2 linked regions of the Alloalcanivorax dieselolei B5 genome follow. The protein of the gene in region 1 binds, or shares a complex with, the protein of each later gene. Links are inferred from orthologs where the notes say so. Each region holds a gene or a part of one and is shown in the gene's direction. Other genes may lie near its edges.

Evidence for each region.
Region 2: the proteins of dsbD (region 1) and B5T_RS06975 are in contact, whole or in part, in a crystal structure (PDB 1JZD), measured with the Escherichia coli proteins. The link is inferred for Alloalcanivorax dieselolei B5 from one-to-one orthologs.

What each region holds. Positions count from the first base shown.
Region 1 is NC_018691.1:1,100,557-1,107,223, reverse strand. The notes cover bases 2,193-5,126. They hold dsbD (protein-disulfide reductase DsbD), read left to right. Parts: upstream 2,193-2,671; coding sequence 2,672-4,582; downstream 4,583-5,126. Other genes in these bases: aroQ (type II 3-dehydroquinate dehydratase), read left to right, coding at 4,913-5,126; B5T_RS05030 (DUF2333 family protein), read right to left, coding at 2,193-2,296. In the rest of the region: B5T_RS05040 (AraC family transcriptional regulator), read right to left, coding at 1-143; B5T_RS05035 (metal-dependent hydrolase), read left to right, coding at 231-1,091; more of B5T_RS05030, read right to left, coding at 1,304-2,192; more of aroQ, read left to right, coding at 5,127-5,365; accB (acetyl-CoA carboxylase biotin carboxyl carrier protein), read left to right, coding at 5,401-5,841; accC (acetyl-CoA carboxylase biotin carboxylase subunit), read left to right, coding at 5,853-6,667. UniProt on the Escherichia coli protein: Required to facilitate the formation of correct disulfide bonds in some periplasmic proteins and for the assembly of the periplasmic c-type cytochromes.
Region 2 is NC_018691.1:1,508,438-1,514,948, forward strand. The notes cover bases 1,304-4,081. They hold B5T_RS06975 (DsbC family protein), read left to right. Parts: upstream 1,304-2,212; coding sequence 2,213-2,950; downstream 2,951-4,081. Other genes in these bases: xerD (site-specific tyrosine recombinase XerD), read left to right, coding at 1,304-2,149; alaC (alanine transaminase), read left to right, coding at 3,105-4,081. Also shown: tRNA (guanosine(37)-N1)-methyltransferase TrmD, read left to right, coding at 1-307; rplS (50S ribosomal protein L19), read left to right, coding at 323-679; B5T_RS06965 (GlsB/YeaQ/YmgE family stress response membrane protein), read right to left, coding at 833-1,093; more of xerD, read left to right, coding at 1,238-1,303; more of alaC, read left to right, coding at 4,082-4,298; B5T_RS06985 (homoserine dehydrogenase), read left to right, coding at 4,359-5,660; thrC (threonine synthase), read left to right, coding at 5,729-6,511. UniProt on the Escherichia coli protein: Acts as a disulfide isomerase, interacting with incorrectly folded proteins to correct non-native disulfide bonds.

The sequences.
Region 1 (6,667 bases):
GCCAGCAGCTGTTCACGGCTTTCGCCCACACCGCCCAGCAAAGCGGCAGGGTCCTTGCCCAGCCCTTTCATCACATCACACAACAGCACCACATAAATGCCGGGGATACCGGCATCAAACCAGGCACGGCCCAAAGTCACCACAGGTTGGCCCTCCACGACAAGACCCGTCACCGCTACTGGAGCATATTGACGGACAACCCACATTGGCAGAATCGCCAGGAGAGCCCGATGCGATTGTTTTCCCGTCGACGTACCGCATCACGCCAGCCGATCAAGGTGCGGCGCATGAACTTCGATTTCAAAGGTCTGGAGAAAGCCGGCTATTGGTATGGCGACGATCCGGTGGCCACCCATCTTTTGAACGTCCTCTCCATCACCTTCCCCGACGGCGAGCGCTTTTTCGTGGACGCGGTACGCGCCTTCCGCGACCGCGTCGACGACCCGCAACGGCAGAAGGACATCTCCGGCTTCATTGGCCAGGAGGCCATGCATTCCCTGGAGCACAAGGCCTTCAACGATCTGGTGGCGGGACAGGGTTACGATGTGCTGGTCGAACGCGCCCTGAACGTGACACAGAAGCTGCTGGCCGGCGCCCGCAAGCATTTACCGCCGGAGCGGCAATTGGCCGCCACCGCCGGCCTGGAACACATCACCGCGATCCTCGCCGACACCATTCTCGGCCACAAGGACGTGATCGAAAACATGGATCCCTCCGTGCGCCCCTTGTGGGTCTGGCACGCCATCGAGGAAACCGAGCACAAGGCCGTGGCCTTCGAGCTGTACCAGGATGTGGACGGCGACTACTGGCAGCGCCAGCGCGCCTTCCTGATCAGCACCGCCTATCTGATCACCTTCACCAGCTATTTCACCTGGCAGTTCCTCAAGCACGATGGTGTCCACCGGCAACCACTGACGCTGGCCAAGGGGCTGTGGCGTCTGTTCGGTTACCGTGGCGTGATCAGCTCCACCGTACCGGCCTGGTTCCGCTATCTGAGCCCGCGCTTCCATCCCTGGGACGACGACAACACCGATCTGGTGGCGCAATGGCGGGACACCCTGCCGGAGCCGGCGGTCAGTTCGGTGGCGTAAAGGCAATTGACAGTTGATAGTGGACAGTTGACAGCGAAAAGAAAAATGCGGTGATGCAAAGTTTGTTTGCGTATCAGCAAAGAGCAGAGAATTAATGTTTAGGAGTAGAGAGGCCGCACTCAAGTTTTGGGCGCGGCCTCTTTGCTTTCGGATCAACAGGTCGTGTCTCGCGCCGCTGTCAACTGTCCACTATCAACTGTCAACTGCTTTTTCTATCCCTCTTGCAGCAGCTTCCTCAAATCAATCAGGGAAGCGTTGGCGCGGGACAGGTAGTTGGCCATGACCAGGGAATGGTTGGCGAAGATGCCGAAGCCGGAGCCGTTCAGAACCATCGGGCTCCACAGGGTTTCCTGGGTGGCTTCCAGCTCACGTACCATCTGCCGGAAGCTGACCGTGGCGTTCTTCTTGCGCAGCACATCGGCGAAATCCACTTCCAGCGCGCGCATCAGTTGCACCAGCGCCCAGGACGCCCCTCTCGCTTCATAGAAAACATTATCGATTTTCAGCCACGGGGTTTTCACCATCCGTTCCTTGCTGTCCAACTGCGTCACCGGGGTATCGTCCTCGGTATCCAGAGTGGTGCGCCCGACGCTGCGGCTGAGATCCTGGCTGAGGGCGCCAAGCCGGTTCTGTACTTCATTGAGCCAGGAATTCAGGTTGTCGGCGCGGGCGTAGAATCGGCCATCGCCGCTACGCAGGCTTTCCAGATAACGCTCCAGCGCACGGATACCTCGGCGGTATTCGCTTTCCGTGGCGGGCATGGCCCAGCTTTGGGAGTCGAAGTTGAACTGCGGTTCGGCAATCGCCAGATTACGGTCTTCCTGACTCTGGGATTGGGAGCGGCTCATATCACGGCGCATCACCCGCACCATATCCCGTAACTGCACCAGCACCCCGAACTCCCAGGACGGCATGTTATCCAGCCACAGGCGATGCGGCAGAACATCGTTGCTCAGGTAGCCGCCCGGCTTGTCCAGCAGGGTACTGGCCACATTGATCACTTCCTGGGTCGTGACCTCTCCGGTTTTCGCATCGGCGAGCGCCCGCACTTCCTGGAGATCCGGCTCCCAGCTCCAGTACCAGCCGAGCAGTACATCCACCAGAAGCAGGATCACGATCAACCACAGGGCGCCTTTCCATATCCGGTTATTGGCCGGATCCAGCAACCGGTCGCCCATCTTCTGGGAGAACTTTTCATTACTCATCGGTGATCCCCACTCGCGTCCTGTCAGGCCGGCAGCGGCCTTTTCCATCATGTCGGAGCCCGGGCTCGGGACTCCACGGCATTGTGCGCCAATATAGCAGCCTTTGTCGCCAACGACAGGGCCCGTGCCGCCGGCGGCAGCGGTCTTTGCGTCCATTTCGGCATGGGGGCACAATGCGTTCTTCGCCGCCGCTCTTAAAGCCCCTTTAATCCGCAAGGCGCAGACTGGGAACCGATCCGCGCCGGCGGCCTCTATATCTACCCGGGGTATACAGAAAATGGATAGCGCCAGGGCCGCCGCCGGCAGGTCGGGGCCCCGCTCTTTATGTTTGGGGGAAACCGGGCCAGGGACAAAACCGGTTATCTGGAGAAATCGATGACACAACGCTTGCGTTCACTATTATCCCTTTTTGTGCTGGGGCTGCTCGCCGGTCCCGCGCTTGCGCTGTCTCTGGGCGGCAGCGGCGGATTGGGCAACGACCAGCCGCCCACGGTGGACGAAGCGATCCAGGTAATGGCGGATGCCGATTGGGACAAGCAGACGGTGCTGGTGGGCTTTGAACTGCTCGACGACGTCTATCTGTACCGCCAGCGCTTTGAGTTCATTCTCCGCGACACCAACGGCAACGTTCTCGATGACTTTTCCGCGTTCCAGATGCCCGCGGGCAAACCGAAGGTGGACCCCATATTCGGTGACGTCGAGGTGTTCTACCAGCGGCTGGAAGTGACGTTGCCGTTGCGCAGCGTGCCACTGGCCGATACCGAGTTGGAAGTGCGTTATCAGGGCTGCATCGAGGATTTGCTGTGCTACCCACCGGCCAGCAAGACCTTCGCCTTCGAGGAGCCCCGTCCCGGCAAGCCCGCCACGGCGCTGAACGCTGCCGCGCCGGCCACCGCGCCAACCGCCTCCGCAAGCGACGAGGGCTTTCTGGAGACGTTGTTTTCAGAGGACGCCAACGCCTTTAATCGCTGGATCTCCGGCCAGAGCCTGGGGCTGGTGATCGGGCTGTTCTTCGCCGGCGGTCTGCTGCTGGCGTTCACGCCCTGTGTGTTCCCGATGATTCCGATCCTCTCCGGTATCATCGCCGGTGAGCAACACCCCAGCGCCCGCCGTGGCTTCCTGCTCAGCAGCGCCTACGTGCTCGGCGTGGCGGTGCCCTACACCCTGGCGGGGCTGCTGGTGGCCCTGTTCGGGGCCGGACTGAATCTTCAGTTCCTGCTGCAACAGCCGGCCGCGATCATCACCAGTGTGGTGATCTTCGTACTGCTGGCACTGGCCATGTTCGGCCTTTACGAGTTGCAATTACCGGCGGCCCTGCGCGACCGGCTCAACCAGACCGGTCCGAAGCGCAAGGGGCTGGCCGGCGCCGCCCTGCTCGGCATGATCTCCGCCCTGGTGGTGTCACCCTGCGTCACCCCGATCCTCGCCGGCGCCCTGATCTATGTGGCCGGCAGCGGCGACGCCCTGACCGGTGCCGCCAGCCTGTTCGCACTGTCCATTGGCATGGGTGTGCCGTTGATTCTGTTCGGCACCGGTGGCGGCCATTTGCTGCCCCGGGCCGGCCTGTGGATGGAAGAGATCAAACGCTTCTTCGGCGTGGTCATGCTCGGCGTCGCCATTTGGCTGCTGGACCGCATCGTGCCGGCGCCGGTGACCCTGGCCCTGTACGGCCTGTTGCTGGCCATTTACGGCGTCCAGCTGGGCGCCCTGGAACCGGTGAAAGAAGGCGGCTCCCGTCTGCGACGGGGCCTTGCCCTGGTGCTGACGCTGTACGGGGTGATTTTGCTGATCGGCGCCGCCTCCGGCGCCCGCGACCCATGGCAACCGCTGGCCCACTGGCAGCAACCGGCGGCACCGGCCACCGCCACTTCCGGCACGGCGCAACCCGCCGCGACCACGGAAGACCACGGCCCCTGGCGCACCCTCACCGGTCAGGCGGCGCTGCGTCAGGCCCTGGCGGAGTCCTCCCGGGCCGGCCGGCCGGTGCTGGTGGACTTCTTCGCCGAGTGGTGCGTGGCCTGCAAGGTGCTGGAAGAAACCACGCTGAGCCATCCGGATGTGCTGACCACCATGAAGGGATTCGATCTTTATCGGGTGGATATCACCGACATCAACAGCGAAAACCAGGCGATCATGACCGAATACAACATCTTCGGTCTGCCCAGTCTGGTGTTCTTCAGCCCCGCTGGCGAGGAAGTCCCGGAATCCCGCGTGCTCGGCGAGATGAGACCGGAGCGCTTCATCCGCCATCTGGAACAGACCGTTTTGCCGGTCACATCGGGCTGATCCGGGGCCCCGGATGCTGGCACGCAACACGCAGGCACGCTTGCACGCCATGTTTGCCAGGCTGGTGTGAAACGGAAAGGTTGGATTGCTCGGGAAGGTAGTCATCGCTGGATCCGGCGATCAAACTTCGGGTTTAGCGTGCAAGCGTGTTGCGTGATTGCGTGATTGCGTGATTGCGTACAAGCGAATCGGTACATGTAACGAATAGTGTAAAGTTCTTTTTTCGCCGGGCGATTCCCCCTAGACTGCAAACTTCGGGAAAAGCCCCGGCCTGATGCCGTTTTTCCCTCCTGTTCACCGCAGATAACGACACATTCAGGGGTATCCATCTTGGCCACCATTCTGGTTCTGCACGGACCCAACCTGAATCTGCTCGGCCAGCGCGAGCCGGACAAATACGGTGCCACTAATTTGGCGGAAATCGACCAGGCCCTGCAGATCCGGGCCCGGAAGGCCGGCCATCATCTGCAGCATATGCAAAGCAATGCGGAATACGAGTTGATTGAGCGCATCCATGCCGCCCGCGGGGAAGGCGTCGACTTCATTCTGATCAACCCGGCCGCCTTCACTCACACCAGCGTGGCGCTGAGAGACGCTCTGCTGGCGGTGAGCATCCCGTTTATCGAGGTGCACCTTTCCAATATTCACCGGCGCGAAACCTTTCGCCATCACTCTTATTTCTCGGACATCGCCGAGGGAGTGATCTGTGGTCTCGGCGCCGACGGTTACCAATTGGCGCTGGACGCGACCATCCGCCGTCTGGGCACCGACGACGACATCTGACCTTTTAACATCAACAGCTCCCAACAGGACTGGACATGGATATTCGAAAAATCAAGAAATTGATCGAGCTGCTGGAAGAATCCGGAATCGAAGAACTGGAAATTCACGAGAACGAAGAATCCGTACGCATCACCCGGGGCGGCTGGCGCAACGCCGCGCCGGCCCCCGTCGCCCCGGTGGCGGCCGCTCCGGCAGCCCCGCAAGCCACTCCGGCGGCCGAGCCGGAACCGGCCTCCCCGGCCGGCCATCTGGTGCGTTCTCCCATGGTGGGCACGTTCTACCGGGCCTCCTCTCCCGGCGCCACCCCATTTGCCCAGGTGGGCCAGAAGGTCAACGCCGGCGACGTGCTGTGCATCGTCGAAGCGATGAAAATGATGAATCAGATCGAAGCGGACAAATCCGGCACTATTGATGCCATCCTGGTCGAGGACGGCGAACCGGTGGAATTCGACCAGCCGTTGTTCTCCATCGTTTAACGGAGGTCGAAATGCTGGAAAAAGTCGTCATTGCCAACCGCGGCGAGATCGCCCTGCGCGTGCTGCGCGCGTGCAAGGAAATGGGCATCCGTACCGTGGCGGTGTACTCCAAGGCGGACCGCGATCTGATGCACGTGCGTCTCGCCGATGAAGCGGTGTGTATCGGCCCGGCGCCGTCCACCGATTCCTATTTGAACATCCCCGCCATCATCAGCGCGGCGGAAGTGACCGACGCGGATGCCATTCACCCCGGTTACGGCTTCCTGGCGGAAAACGCCGACTTCGCCGAAAGCGTGGAACGTTCCGGCTTCACCTTCATCGGACCGCGCGCTGATACCATCCGCCTGATGGGCAACAAGGTGTCCGCCATCGAGGCGATGAAAAAAGCCGGCGTCCCCACCGTCCCCGGCTCCAATGGTCCGGTGGGTGATGACCCGGAAGCCACCCAGGCCATGGCCGAGCAGATTGGCTATCCGGTCATCATCAAGGCCGCCGCCGGCGGTGGCGGGCGTGGCATGCGCGTGGTGGAACATGCGGATCAATTGCTCAATGCGGTGACCCTGACCCGTTCCGAAGCGAAAAACGCTTTCGGCGATGCCACCGTGTACATGGAGAAATTCCTGCAGAAGCCACGCCATGTGGAGATTCAGGTGCTCTCCGACGGCGCCGGCCACGCCATACACCTCGGCGACCGGGACTGCTCCTTGCAGCGCCGTCACCAGAAGGTGGTGGAAGAGGCTCCGGCCCCCGACATTCCGGCTCACCTGAAGGAAGAAGTGGCCCAACGCTGCGTCAACGCCTGCAAGGAGATCAATTACCGGGGCGC
Region 2 (6,511 bases), 410 kb from region 1 along the record:
ACCGGGAGTGCTGGGGCACGAGGATTCGGCAGCCCAGGATTCGTTTTCCGGCGAATTGGAAAACCTGCTGGACTGTCCGCACTATACGCGGCCCGAGGAACACCAGGGCCGGGTGGTGCCTGATGTCTTGCGTAGCGGCGATCACGAGCGGATTCGCCGCTGGCGCTTGAAACAGGCACTGGGACGCACCTGGCGGTGGCGTCCCGACTTGCTCGAAGCCCGCCGCGCCAGTGGCTGGACCGAGGAAGAACAGCGGCTTCTCAATGAATACATTGAGGAGTACGAGCAGCAATACAGCGATCAATGAACCAAGGAGCACGCCATGAGCGGCAAGAAACCCCTGATTCAGGAAATCGAACAGGCACAGCTGAAAAGCGACGTGCCGGTGTTCGGTCCCGGTGACACCGTCACCGTTCAAGTAAAAGTGAAAGAAGGCGCCCGTGAGCGTCTGCAGGCATTCCAGGGCGTGGTGATTGCCCGCCGTAACCGTGGCCTGAACTCCAATTTCACTGTCCGTAAAGTCTCCCACGGCGTGGGTGTGGAGCGGGTATTCCAGCTGCACAGCCCGCTGGTCGACTCCATCGAAGTCGTCCGCCGCGGTGATGTTCGCCGCGCCAAACTGTACTACCTGCGTGAGCGTTCCGGTAAATCCGCCCGTATCAAGGAAAAAATCCGGTAATACGCTACTCGCTCCGGTTGCGAGCTATTGTCGCTTCAGCCTTTGCTGTAGGGCATTCGGAAGCGACCTCTGGCCGAGCAAGGATGCTCCCACCGGACATAAAAAGGCCGCCCCTCCAATGGATGGGCGGCCTTTTTGTTTTGCATCGGAGGGTTAGCGTTTAGCCAGCAACCGGTACAGGAACAACAGCACTAATGCACCGACGATGGCGGTAATGATGCTGCCGATCGATAACGAATTTGATGCCGCTCCCGCGCCGATCCCCAACAGAGAACCGAGCCAGCCGCCGACAAAAGCACCGGCGATACCAATCAAAATGGTAATAATGAAGCCGCCCGGATCCTTGCCCGGCATGATCCATTTTGCGATCACACCCGCGATCAGACCCAGTACGATCCAAGAAAGAATTTCCATAGGGCACTCCTTACCTCTGGTAACTCAAAGCCCCTTGAGTATGCCCCGTATGGATGCACGACCCGGGTAATAAATAGTAAAACCCCAGCTTGCTGAGAGTACCGCATGGCGCCAGAATCGCGGAAACGAAACGGGAAATAGGTTATGACGGACCTGTCCGAAGCCCGGCAACGGCTGGTGGATGCCTGGCTTGACAATCAATGGCTGGAGCGGGGTCTGAGCCGTAACACCCTGGAAAACTATGGCCGGGACCTGCGCCAATTCGGAGATTGGCTGAACAGGGAGGAGCACACCGCGCTGGAGCGGTGTCAGCGCTATCAATTATTACAGTTCCTCGCCCACCGCCATGAACAGGGATTGGGGGCGCGATCGGTGGCTCGCCAGCTTTCCGCGTTGAAGAGTTTTTTCCGCTGGCTGAAACGGGAGGGGCGTATCGACGAGGACCCCACCCTGAACGTGGCGCGCCCCAAGACCGGCCGGGCCTTGCCGAAGAGCCTCAGCGAGGCCGATGTGGAAGCGCTGCTGGCGGCGCCGGACCTGGACGATCCGCTCGGTCTGCGCGATCGCGCCATGCTGGAGGTGTTGTACGCCTGTGGTCTGAGGGTGTCGGAGCTGGTCGGCCTGACCCTGGGGCAGGTCAATCAGCGCCAGGGGCTGGTGCGGGTGGTGGGCAAGGGGGACAAGGAGCGGCTGGTGCCCCTGGGGGAAGAGGCTCTGCACTGGCTGGCGCGCTATCTGCGGGAAGCCAGACCCTTGCTGATTCACCCGGATCAGGATGTGCTGTTCCCCAGCCGTCGCGGAGAGACAATGACGCGCCAGGCATTCTGGTACAGGATCAAACAGATCGCGGTCAGCGCGGGGGTGCAAAAGGCGTTGTCACCCCATACACTGCGCCATGCGTTCGCGACACATTTGCTCAACCACGGGGCCGACCTGCGGGTGGTGCAGTTGTTATTGGGGCACAGTGATTTGTCCACCACACAGATCTATACCCATGTGGCGCAGCAGCGGCTACAGACGCTTTATGAGCAACATCATCCCCGGGCGGGAACTTGAGCGCCTGTTGCCACTCAAATAACGATAATCGCCGCAGGGGGCGGCGTACCATTGGAGAATGTCATGAAAAGGATGATGATGGCGGCCCTGGGATTGGTCGCGGCCACCCTGGCGGTGGCGGATTCGGGGGTGGATGAGAAGGCGGTAAGGAAGAACTTCGCCGACACCTATCCTCAGTTCACAGTCAGTAAGATCGAGCCGGCGCCGGTGGACGGCATGGCCCAAGTGGAACTCAAGGGCGGCGGCGGAAGCCAGTGGGTATACACCAGTAGCGATGGTCGTTTCATTTTTACCGGTGAGCTGATCGAACTGCGCGACGGCAAGCCGGTGAATCTGGCGGAGGAGCGCCTTGAGAAGGTGCGCAAGGCCGGCCTGGCCAAGGTCGACAGCAAGCGCATGATCACCTACGCCGCCGATGATCAGAAGGCGGAAATCTACGCCTTTACCGACATCACCTGCGGCTTCTGCCGCAAGATGCATGAGCACATCGAGGAGTACAACGAGGCCGGGATCACCGTGCACTACCTGGCATTTCCGCGCGGCGGACCGGCGTCTGAGGCGGCCGAGAACATGCGCCACATCTGGTGTGCCAAGGATCGGGCCAGTGCGCTCACCGATGCCAAACTGAAAGACAAGATCGTCGAAAACAAGCTGGGCAGCTGCGCCGGCCAGGTGAACGACGAATACGCCCTGGGCATGGAGTTCGGAGTGAGAGGCACGCCGGCTATCTACACCGCCGAAGGCACCCAACTGGGCGGTTATCTGACTCCGGAGCAAATGCTGCAGCGACTGCAGCTTTAAGCGTCTGTTCGCGGGCCTCCCAGCCCTCGGGACACATTGACGGCGCCCCTTGGCGCCGTTAATGTGTCCGGCTTCCAGTAACCCCGCCACGGCCCGTGACGTGCCCGTTTCGGTACGGTCCCGGACCGCGCCATCTTTTTTGAAGGATTCAGCCGTGGAAGCCGATTTTCAGCGTATTCGCCGTTTGCCGCCTTATGTCTTCAATATCGTTGGAGAGCTGAAGAAGGCGGCGCGAGCGCGGGGTGAGGACATCATTGATTTCGGCATGGGCAATCCGGACCAGCCGACCCCGCCGCACATCGTGGAAAAGCTGGTGGAAACCGTGCAGCGCGGTGATACCCACCGCTATTCCCAGTCCCGTGGCATTCCCCGTTTGCGCAAGGCCATCACCGACTGGTACCAGCGCCGCTACAGCGTGGCACTGGACCCGGAATCCGAGGCCATCGTCACCATCGGCTCCAAGGAAGGGCTGTCGCATCTGGCGCTGGCCACCATGGGCCCCGGCGACACCGTGATGGTGCCCAATCCCAGCTACCCGATCCACCCCTACGGCTTTGTCATCGCCAACGCCGATATCCGCCATGTGCCGCTGGTGCCGGGCGTGGATTTCTTCGAGGAACTGGTGCGCGCGATCAAGGAAGCCTGGCCGAAGCCGAAGATGCTGGTGCTGAATTTCCCCGGCAACCCCACCGGCCAGTGCGTGGATCTGGATTTCTTCGAGAAGGTGGTGGCGATCGCCCGGGAATACGGTATCTGGGTGGTGCACGATATCGCCTATGCCGATATCGTTTTCGATGGTTACGAGGCGCCGTCGATCCTGCAGGTGGAAGGCGCCCGCGACGTGGCGGTGGAATTCTTCTCCCTGTCAAAGAGCTACAATATGCCGGGTTGGCGGGTCGGCTTCTGCTGCGGCAACAAAGAGCTGATTCACGCCCTGGCGCGCATCAAATCCTATCTGGACTACGGCACCTTCACGCCGATCCAGGTAGCCGCCATCGCCGCTCTGGAAGGCGATCAGAGCTGTGTCTCCGAAATTCGCGATCTGTACCTGAAACGCCGTGACGTACTCTGCGACGGCCTCAACGACCTGGGCTGGACGGTGGAAAAGCCCCGCGCCACCATGTTCGTCTGGGCCCGGATTCCGGAGCCTTACCGGGCACTGGGATCGCTGGAATTCTCCAAGAAGCTGCTGACGGAGGCTGGCGTGGCGGTCTCGCCGGGCGTCGGCTTCGGCGAATACGGCGACGACCATGTGCGCTTCGCCCTGATTGAAAACGAGCAACGTACCCGTCAGGCGCTGCGGGGCATCAAGAAGATGTTCCGCGCCGACGGGCTGATCGCGGGCTGACGCCGTCGGCTCCCATGCATTACATGCACCCTGGATTACACATATTCTGGAGAGGACCAAGTGAAGTCGATTAAGGTTGGGATCGCTGGCCTGGGCACGGTGGGCTCAGGCACCGTCAATGTACTCAAGCGCAATGCGGGGGAGATTGCCCGGCGCGTGGGTCAGCCCATTGAGATCGCTCACATTGGTGCGCGGCGTGAAAATCCCGCCTGCGACATTAGCGGTATCCGGGTGTCCCGGGATGTGTTCGACGTCGCCAACGACCCGGATGTGGACATCCTGGTGGAACTGATCGGTGGCACCGACGTCGCTCGCGAGCTGGTGCTCACCGCCATCGGCAACGGCAAGCACATCGTCACCGCCAACAAGGCGCTGATCGCCGAACACGGCAACGAGATCTTCCTCGCCGCCCAGGAACACGGCGTGGACGTGGCCTTCGAAGCGGCGGTGGCCGGCGGTATCCCGATCCTCAAGGCGCTGGGCGAAGGGCTGGCCGCCAACCACATCAACTGGGTGGCGGGCATCATCAACGGCACCGGTAACTACATCCTCACCGAAATGGAGCAGGGCGCGCGCGGCTTCGAAGAAGTGCTGGCGGAAGCCCAGGCGCTCGGTTACGCGGAAGCCGACCCCACTTTCGACGTGGAAGGCGTGGACGCCGCCCACAAGCTCACCATTCTGGCCTCCATTGCCTTCGGTATCCCGCTGCAGTTCTCCAAGGTCTATATGGAGGGCATCAGCCGCATCACCATCGAGGACGTCAACAGCGCCGCCCAGTTCGGTTACCGCATCAAACACCTGGGGATCGCCAGGGACACCGGCAACGGTATTGAGCTGCGCGTGCACCCCACGCTGATTCCACAGGAAATCATGCTGGCGGCGGTGAACGGCGTGATGAACGCGGTGATGATCGATGGCGACGCGGTGGGCCCGACCCTGTATTACGGCGCCGGCGCCGGCGCTGAACCCACCGCCTCGGCGGTGGTGGCGGACATCATCGAGCTGGGCCGTGAACTGACCGTGGATCACCACGAGCGGGTGCCTTATCTGGGGTTCCATACCGACCAGATGTCCGACGAGCCGGTGTTGACCATCGAGGATGTCTCCTGTGGTTACTACCTGCGTCTGCATGTCCAGGACAAGGCCGGCGTGCTGGCGGACGTGACCCGCATTCTCAGCGACAACCGCATCAGCATCGAGGCCATGGTGCAGAAGGAAGTGGACGAAGGGCTGGTACCCATCGTCATCCTGACCCACCGGGTGCGCGAGGGCGACATGAACGAAGCGCTCAAGCGAATCGCTGCCCTGGACACCGTGGATAACGATATAATGCGTATTCGCGTGGAAACGCTGGACGCTTGAAAAGACGACACGATTAATACCCGTGGGGCCCGTATCCGGGCCTCCACACCAGAAGCAGAGACAATGCCATGCCATTCCGTGACCGCTACACAGGCCTGATCAACCGTTACCGCGACCACCTGCCGGTGAACGACGACACGCCGATCATCAGCCTGGGCGAAGGCAACACCCCGCTGATCCGGCTCAAGAATATTCCGCGCCTGCTCGGCAAGGACGTGGATATCTACGTCAAGTACGAGGGCCTGAACCCCACCGGTTCCTTCAAGGATCGCGGCATGACCATGGCGGTGACCAAGGCGGTGGAAGAGGGCAGCAACGCCATCATCTGTGCCTCCACCGGCAATACCTCGGCGGCGGCGGCGGCCTACGCGGCCCGGGCCGGCATCTCCGCGTTCGTATTGATTCCGGAAGGCAAGATCGCCATGGGCAAGCTGGCCCAGGCGATGATGTACGGCGCCATGATCATGCAGATCCGCGGCAACTTTGATCAGGGCATGGAACTGGTCAAGCAAGTGGCGGAGAAGGCACCGGTGACCATCGTCAACTCGGTGAACCCGTACCGTCTGCAGGGCCAGAAAACCGCGGCTTTCGAAATCGTCGAGGAACTGGGCCGCGCCCCGGACTATCACTGCCTGCCAGTGGGCAACGCCGGTAATATTTCCGCCTACTGGATGGGCTACAGCGAATACCACAAAGCCGGTATCGCCGGCAGCGTACCGCGCATGGTCGGCTACCAGGCCACCGGCGCGGCGCCGTTCCTGCGTGGCGCGGCGGTGGAAAATCCGGAAACCGTGGCCACCGCCATCCGTATCGGCAACCCGCAGTCCTGGGACAAAGCCTGGACCGCGCAG